2 regions of the Klebsiella sp. CSG-1 genome follow, and region 1 is predicted to be linked to the other one. Evidence: predicted binding sites of a transcription regulator. Region 1 holds the regulator's gene; the other holds the start of a gene.
The links. Region 1 encodes PhoB, which activates phosphate uptake and scavenging genes when phosphate is short. Its sites were predicted from a motif close to CTGTCATAAAACTGNCNNAT; they were not measured.
Positions count from the first base shown of each region.

Region 1 (4,427 bases):
TTCCTGCGCCAGGCGGCGTTCAAACACCTCCTCGACCTGCAGTTCGCTCAGCGTCTCCCGCCGCTCGCCCGCCAGGATGCGTTCACGTTGGGCGCGGCTGCGGCGAACCAGCAGCACTTCCACCGGCAGATCTTCGGTCTGAGCCTGAATTTTGCGCTGAATATCATGGAGATATTCGTCACTGGTAATTTCAATATCCAGCCAGACGACCGGCTCCTGAGGGGCGTCCCGCCACTGGGTGAGATGTTCGCTGATGCTGGAGAAATCGCCTTTCAGCACCGCCAGCGGCTGCGTCACCGGCACCGTCAGAGGAAGCACCTCCGTCAGCTGCCCGTCGGTGAAGGTCACCAGATTGACGCTTTTGCTTTTTCCTGTCTCATCAAAGCTGAGGGCGATGGGGGAGCCGCTGTAGCGAATATGTTCGCTGCCGCCAATCTTTTGCGCCCGGTGAATATGGCCGAGGGCAATATAATCAACGGGGGGAAAATGGCTGGCGGGAAATGCCTCCAGCGTGCCGATGTAGATCTCGCGCACCGCATCGCTTTTGCTGGCGCCGACGGTGGTCAGGTGGCCGCTGGCGACGATCGGCAGCGGACGATCGTCGCGCAGGGCGCAGGCCGCTTCGTACTGCTGCTGATAATAGTCGCTGATGGCGTTCAACAGCAGCTGCTGTTTTTCGCCGCTGGAGTGTCCGGCCTGGCTGGTGACCAGCTCGCGCGGGCGCAGGAAGGGGACCGGGCAAAATATGGCGCCGGGGGTGCCGTCGCGCTGCGGCAGAATAAAGGGGGCATGGCCGGCGCTGGCCACCACCGTGGTTTTCAGAAAGGCCAGAATATCGCGGGATTCATTCAGCGTCGCCACCGAATCGTGGTTGCCCGCCAGTACCACCAGCTGGCAGCCGGTCTGCTGAAGCTGAACCACAAAGCGGTTATACAGCTCGCGAGCGTAGCTTGGCGGCGAGCCGGTATCAAAGATGTCGCCGGCGACAATAATGGCATCGACCTCGTGCGCCTGCGCGCTGGTCAGCAGCCAGTTGAGAAAGGCCGAGTGTTCGGCGGCGCGGCTCTTGCTGTAAAAATTCTGGCCAAGGTGCCAGTCAGAGGTGTGGATGATGCGCATAAGTATTCCCTGGCGAAAAAGCATGGGCGCATTATATACCTGTCATCCGGCAGGTTGCCCCTTTAACGCCTGCAGGATCGATTGTTACTCCTTGTCATTATTCAAAATCCGCTATCATATGACGGTCATTTTCTTCATAAATCTGTCACAAAACTGACGCATAATGGCGCCGCACTCTATACTGATGGCTAAAAAATACAGGGTAAATAATGGCGAGAAGAATTCTGGTCGTTGAAGATGAAGCTCCGATCCGCGAAATGGTCTGCTTTGTTCTTGAGCAAAACGGCTTTCAGCCCGTCGAGGCGGAAGATTATGACAGTGCGGTGAATCAACTCAATGAACCCTGGCCTGATTTGATTCTCCTCGACTGGATGCTGCCGGGCGGATCGGGTCTCCAGTTTATCAAGCTGCTCAAGCGTGAGGCGATGACCCGCGATATCCCGGTCGTCATGCTCACCGCCCGCGGTGAAGAAGAGGATCGTGTACGTGGTCTGGAAACCGGCGCCGATGATTACATCACTAAGCCTTTTTCACCGAAAGAGCTGGTGGCGCGAATCAAAGCGGTGATGCGCCGTATTTCGCCGATGGCTGTGGAAGAAGTGATTGAAATGCAAGGGCTTAGCCTTGACCCTTCCTCCCATCGGGTGATGACCGGAGAAAGTCCGCTGGACATGGGGCCGACGGAGTTTAAATTGCTACACTTCTTTATGACTCACCCGGAACGCGTCTACAGCCGCGAACAGCTGCTGAATCACGTCTGGGGGACGAACGTGTATGTAGAAGACAGAACGGTGGATGTGCATATTCGCCGTCTGCGTAAAGCGCTGGAACATAGCGGCCATGACCGGATGGTACAAACGGTCCGCGGCACGGGATATCGTTTCTCCGCCCGTTTCTGAATCTCGACAGGAGTGTGAACCGTGCTGGAACGGCTGTCATGGAAAAGGCTGGCGCTTGAGCTTTTCTTATGTTGTATCCCGGCCCTGATTCTTGGGGCGGTGGTGGGTTATCTGCCGTGGTTTTTGCTGGCGGCAGTAACCGGACTTCTCATCTGGCATTTCTGGAATTTATTACGTCTTTCATGGTGGCTATGGGTCGACCGTAGCATGACGCCACCGCCGGGAAGCGGCAGCTGGGAACCGCTGCTCTACGGCCTTCACCAGATGCAGATGCGCAATAAAAAGCGCCGACGCGAACTGGGCAGTCTGATCAAACGCTTTCGTAGCGGGGCGGAGTCGTTGCCCGATGCGGTGGTGCTGACGACGGAGGAGGGGGCCATCTTCTGGTGTAATGGTCTGGCTCAGCAGATCCTCAATCTGCGCTGGCCGGACGACAGTGGACAAAATATTCTTAACCTCCTGCGCTACCCTGAATTTGCTCACTACCTCAAAAACAGGGATTTCTCAAAGCCGCTCAATCTGGTCCTCAATACTGCTCGTCATCTGGAGATCCGCGTCATGCCCTACAGCGACAAACAGTGGCTGATGGTGGCGCGCGATGTGACGCAGATGCACCAGCTGGAAGGCGCGCGGCGCAACTTTTTTGCCAACGTCAGCCATGAGCTTCGCACGCCGTTAACGGTACTGCAGGGCTATCTGGAGATGATGCAGGAGCAGGTGCTGGAAGGGATGACGCGCGAAAAAGCGCTGCACACGATGCGCGAGCAAACCCAGCGCATGGAGGGGTTAGTCAAGCAGCTGCTGACGCTGTCGCGGATTGAAGCGGCGCCGACGCTGGCCATGAATGACAAAATCGACGTGCCGATGATGCTGCGGGTGGTGGAGCGAGAAGCCCAGACGCTCAGCCAGCAGAAGCAGACGCTCCACTTCCACGTCGATGAGACGCTGCTGGTGCTGGGCAACGAAGAGCAGCTGCGAAGCGCGATGTCCAATCTGGTGTATAACGCGATTAACCATACGCCAGCGGGGACGGAGATTACCGTCAGCTGGCAACGGGCGCCGCATGGCGCGTTGTTCAGCGTCGAGGATAACGGTCCGGGGATTGCGCCCGAGCACATTCCGCGTCTGACCGAGCGCTTCTATCGCGTGGATAAGGCGCGTTCGCGGCAAACCGGCGGCAGCGGTCTTGGGCTGGCGATTGTCAAACATGCGGTAAATCATCACGACAGTCGCCTGGAAATTGAGAGTACGGTAGGTAAAGGGACGCGTTTTAGTTTCTTACTCCCGGAACGTTTAATTGCCAAAAAAAGCGCCTGAACGCGCCCTTGTCAACATGACTTGCCAATGACCAGCTTCGGCTGGTCATTTTCGTTTGCAGTCACTTTTTAGCCGCGTAATTAATGAACGCCTGCTGCTTTTTTGTTCGCATGATTAGCCGGAGGTTTTCCTTAGATATGGTCAATAATCCCGCTCATAAAAATAGACTTAGCATAATCATCTGCTTTTGCGATCCCGCCTTGCATTAAAACGTTATAAGCGTTTAAATTGCCCCCCATGCAGTCGCAGACAGACTGTTTTTGCGTGGTAATTCAAAAAACAATTCTTTCCCACGCGTGTTCGGGAGCATATCCCGCTGATTTTTCCGGCAACCACCGCTGTATCCTCCCTCAGGGGAAGACACGGTATTTTCCGTTTGTTAACAACACCACATCCACAGGCAGTAATGAATTTATGACCCATCAGTTAAAATCTCGCGACATTATCGCGTTGGGCTTTATGACCTTCGCGTTGTTCGTTGGCGCAGGCAACATTATCTTCCCTCCGATGGTGGGTTTACAGGCCGGTGAACACGTCTGGACCGCCGCTATTGGCTTTCTGATTACCGCCGTGGGTTTACCGGTGCTGACGGTTGTGGCGCTGGCGAAAGTCGGCGGCGGCGTGGAAAGCCTGAGTACGCCGATTGGCAAAGTGGCCGGCATCCTGCTGGCGGTGGTCTGTTACCTGGCCGTTGGCCCGCTGTTTGCGACGCCGCGTACCGCAACGGTCTCTTTTGAAGTCGGGATTGCCCCGCTGACCGGCGACGGCGCGATGCCGCTGATGATTTACAGCGTGATCTATTTTGCGCTGGTGATCCTGGTCTCGCTCTATCCGGGCAAACTGCTGGATACGGTGGGGAATTTCCTTGCACCGCTGAAAATTATTGCGCTGATCATTTTGTCCGTTGCGGCAATTATCTGGCCGGCTGGCTCGATCAGCAATGCGCTGGAAGCTTACCGCACCGCGCCGTTCTCGAACGGTTTCGTTAACGGCTATCTGACCATGGATACGCTGGGTGCCATGGTGTTCGGTATCGTCATTGTTAACGCCGCGCGCTCTCGCGGCGTAACGGAAGCGCGCCTGCTGACTCGC
Region 1 is NZ_JBWNLD010000001.1:796,545-800,971, reverse strand. It holds gene sbcD (exonuclease subunit SbcD) at 1-1,119, opposite strand, end outside; gene phoB (phosphate response regulator transcription factor PhoB) at 1,329-2,018, shown strand; gene phoR (phosphate regulon sensor histidine kinase PhoR) at 2,040-3,335, shown strand; gene brnQ (branched-chain amino acid transporter carrier protein BrnQ) at 3,750-4,427, shown strand, end outside.

Region 2 (4,427 bases), on a different contig from region 1:
TGGGAGGCGGCTTCTACGACCGAACATTACAGAACTGGCAGGATTATTCCCTGCAGCCTGTTGGCTATGCCCACGATTGCCAGCAGGTCGACGCACTGCCCACTGAGCACTGGGATATTCCACTGCCCGCGGTGATTACCCCCTCGGCGCTGTGGCAGTGGCCATAAGCTATGGCGTACCGAGCTTCTTCAGTTGCCGGTTATGCCATCCGCTAAGTAACAAGATCGTCGTCAGCGCCCCCAGCAACGCGCAGAACATATCCGACTGCGTGTCCCACGGATCGCCCTGGGTGCCGAGAAAATCATCCGCCCCTTGCCCCATCGCCAGTGCCGCCCACCATTCGATAAGCTCGTAGGTGGCGCTGATCGCCAGCGCAATGCAGCACACCAGAAACGAGAGCATCTTGCGCCCGCGCACATAGCCGCCGCGCAGCAGAATTTCCCGCGCCGCCAGCGCCGGAACCAACCCCTGGAAAAAGTGGCCAAGCTTATCGTACGGATTACGACTTAAATTCAGCCACGCCTGCACATCAAATCCAATCGGCACTTTCGCATACGTATACATCCCCCCAACCATCAAAATAATGGCATGGAAGAAGATAAGCGTGTAGAGGAGCGGCGTGAGCGGGTAGCGTGAACGCGTCACAAGCAGCAGCGGAACGATGATAATGACCGGCGTCACTTCCATCAGCCAGGTGAGGCTATCGTGGGTGCCCAACCCCGTCCATGCCAGAATCAGCAACAGCAGGAAGACACCGGTATTCTGTAGCGATGTGCTCATCATGTAAAAGGATCCCCGCAGGGATCCTTGCGTCAATCAGAACAGCAGACGGGCGCGAATGGTGCCCGGAATCGCCTTCATGGCCTGCAGCGCCTGCTGGGCCACATCTTCTTCGGCCTCAATATCAATAACCACGTAGCCCATCTGCGGCGTGGTTTGCAGATACTGTGCTGCGATGTTGATGCTCTGCGCGGCAAAGATCTGGTTGATAGCGGTCAGCACGCCGGGACGGTTTTCGTGGATATGCAGCAAACGACGACCGCCGTGCAGCGGCAGAGAAACTTCCGGGAAGTTCACCGCTGAAAGGGTCGAACCGTTATCGGAATACTTCGCCAGCTTACCGGCCACTTCCAGACCGATATTCTCCTGCGCTTCCTGAGTTGAGCCGCCGATGTGCGGCGTCAGGATCACGTTGTCAAACTCGCACAGCGGCGAGCTGAACGGATCGCTGTTGGTCGCTGGTTCGGTCGGGAACACATCAATCGCCGCGCCCGCCAGATGCTTACGTGCCAGGGCATCGCACAGCGCCGGGATATCCACGACCGTACCGCGCGAGGCGTTGATCAACAGCGCGCCGGGTTTCATCAGCGCCAGCTCTTGCGCGCCCATCATATTTTTGGTGGAGGCGTTTTCCGGCACATGCAGACTGACCACATCGCTCATATTCAGCAGGTCGGAGAGGTGCTGGACCTGGGTAGCGTTGCCCAGCGGCAGTTTGCTTTCGATATCATAGAAATAGACGTGCATCCCCAGAGATTCAGCCAGAATACCCAGCTGCGTACCGATGTGTCCGTAACCGATGATCCCCAGTTTTTTGCCACGCGCTTCAAAACTGCCTACCGCCAGCTTGTTCCACACGCCGCGGTGCGCTTTCGCGTTAGCTTCCGGTACGCCGCGCAGCATCAGCAGCAGTTCGCCAATGACCAGCTCGGCAACGGAGCGGGTATTTGAGAACGGCGCATTGAAAACGGGAATCCCGCGTTTCGCTGCCGCGTCTAAATCAACCTGGTTGGTGCCGATGCAGAAACAGCCGACCGCCACCAGTTTTTCCGCGGCGGCGAAGATCTCTTCAGTCAGATGAGTACGGGAACGCAGGCCAATGAAATGGGCATCACGGATCGACGCTTTCAGCTCTTCGCTGTCCAGCGCGCCTTTATGAAATTCGATGTTGGTGTAGCCCGCCGCGCGGAGATTCTCCACCGCTTTTTGATGCACACCTTCAACCAGTAGAAACTTAATCTTGTCTTTTTCCAGTGATACCTTAGCCATTTCCCCGTCCTGTTTTGTCTTATCTGATGTCGTGCTGAACGAAAGTTCTTCTCAGCAACATATCAAAAAAAACTATCGCGGCAATATGAACGTTTGCGTCGACGACCTGAAGAAATATCACGCAGAGGGAAATGGCAGGACAAAACACCAGAAAGAAAAGAAAAGGTAGATTGTTACTAAGCCTGGTTGCATAAATGTGACAGAAGTCACCAAATTTAGCCTGGAGAAAAAATATTTGCGAGGGAGCCATTCGCTCCCCCGATTATATTATTTTACGATGGTTTTTACGCCATCGGCGGTTCCAATCAGTGCCACATCCGCTCCGCGGTTGGCAAACAGGCCGACGGTGACGACGCCAGGAATACCGTTAATTTTGTTTTCCAGAGCGATGGCATCAAGAATTTCCAGGCCGAAGACGTCAAGAATCACGTTACCGTTATCGGTCACCACCCCCTGGCGATACTCCGGACGGCCGCCCAGCTTCACCAGCTCGCGCGCGACAGCGCTACGCGCCATCGGAATGACTTCGACCGGCAGCGGGAATTTGCCCAGAATATCCACCTGCTTGGAGGCATCGGCGATGCAGATAAACTTGTCTGCTACCGAGGCGATAATCTTTTCGCGAGTTAACGCCGCCCCACCGCCTTTGATCATCTGCATATGGCCATTAATCTCGTCGGCGCCATCAACATAGATCCCCAGGCGGTCCACGCTGTTCAGATCGAAAACCGGAATGCCAAGGCTTTTCAGTTTTTCGGTGGAGGCATCAGAGCTGGAGACCGCGCCTTCAATCTGCCCTTTCATGGTGCCCAGCGCATCGATAAAATGCGCGGCCGTGGAGCCCGTACCGACACCGACGATGGTGCCCGGTTGTACATACTGCAATGCCGCCCAGCCTACTGCTTTTTTCAGTTCATCTTGCGTCATGATTATGGTCCGAGATGTGAATACCTGTGGCGCATTATAGAACACCGGGAGGGGAATTGTCCCTGCGACAGGGTCACACAACTGAACAGACCATTTTTCATCTTCATCAAAAACGAATTTATGTCATAGTGCGAGTTAATGAAAAGTGATAGGGGTACGCCAGAATAATGAAACGACCGGACTACAGAACACTACAGGCGCTGGATGCGGTGATAAGAGAACGTGGGTTTGAGCGCGCCGCGCAGAAGCTCTGCATTACACAGTCCGCCGTCTCTCAGCGTATTAAACAGCTGGAAAATATGTTCGGCCAACCGCTGCTGGTGCGTACCGTGCCGCCGCGTCCGACCGAACAAGGGCAGAAACTGCTGGCCCTGCTGCGTCAGGTTGAGCTGCTGGAAGAGGAGTGGCTGGGCGATGAACAGACCGGCTCCACACCGCTGCTGCTGTCGCTGGCGGTCAACGCCGACAGTCTGGCCACCTGGCTGCTGCCCGCGCTGTCTAATGTCCTTTCCGACTCCCCTATCCGCCTCAATCTGCAGGTGGAGGATGAAACCCGTACTCAGGAACGCTTACGTCGCGGTGAAGTGGTCGGCGCGGTGAGTATTCAGCCGCAGGCGTTGCCGAGCTGCCTGGTGGATCAGCTCGGGGCGCTGGACTATCTGTTCGTCGCCTCGAAAGAGTTTGCGCAACGCTATTTCCCTAACGGCGTCACCCGCTCAGCGCTGCTGAAAGCGCCGGTTGTCGCTTTCGATCATCTGGATGATATGCATCAGGCGTTTTTACAGCAGAACTTCGATTTGCCGCCGGGCAGCGTCCCGTGCCATATCGTTAACTCTTCGGAAGCCTTTGTGCAGCTTGCGCGCCAGGGCACGACCTGCTGCATGATCCCGCATCTGCAGATTGAAAAAGAGCTCAACAGCGGCGAGCTTATCGACCTCACGCCGGGGCTGTTTCAGCGGCGGATGCTCTACTGGCATCGCTTCGCGCCGGAAAGCCGAATGATGCGCCGGGTCACCGATGCGCTGATCGATTACGGCCACAAGGTGCTGCGCCAGGACTAAGCGCGGGCAATAAAAAAAACCACTTCATCTGAAGTGGCTTTTTGTTTTATGGCTTACTGTGCCGCATCAGGCTGCTTAGCCGGCGCTGCGGGGGCCGGGGCTGGCTGAGCGGGCTGCAGTTCAAAAACAACATCGACCTGATCGTCAAACTGAATGGTCGCCTGCTCGTAGGTTTCCTGTGCGGAAACCGGGGCCGCATCGGCAGCCTTCATCATGCGTACCATCGGGCTCGGCTGGTAGTTCGACACATGGTAGCGAACGCTATAAACCGGTCCCAGCTTGCTGTGGAAACCTGACGCCAGCTCTTGCGCCTGATGCACCGCGTCATCAATGGCCGCTTTACGCGCTTTGTCTTTATAGGCATCCGGTTGCGCAACGCCCAGCGAAACA
Region 2 is NZ_JBWNLD010000002.1:335,060-339,486, reverse strand. It holds gene AC007G_RS06175 (5-formyltetrahydrofolate cyclo-ligase) at 1-167, shown strand, start outside; gene AC007G_RS06170 (DUF2238 domain-containing protein) at 169-783, opposite strand; gene serA (phosphoglycerate dehydrogenase) at 817-2,049, opposite strand; gene rpiA (ribose-5-phosphate isomerase RpiA) at 2,317-2,976, opposite strand; gene argP (DNA-binding transcriptional regulator ArgP) at 3,144-4,037, shown strand; gene AC007G_RS06150 (oxidative stress defense protein) at 4,091-4,427, opposite strand, start outside.
Region 2: serA (phosphoglycerate dehydrogenase) is a predicted target of PhoB. The motif match lies at 2,235-2,254, and genes of this name have one in related genera.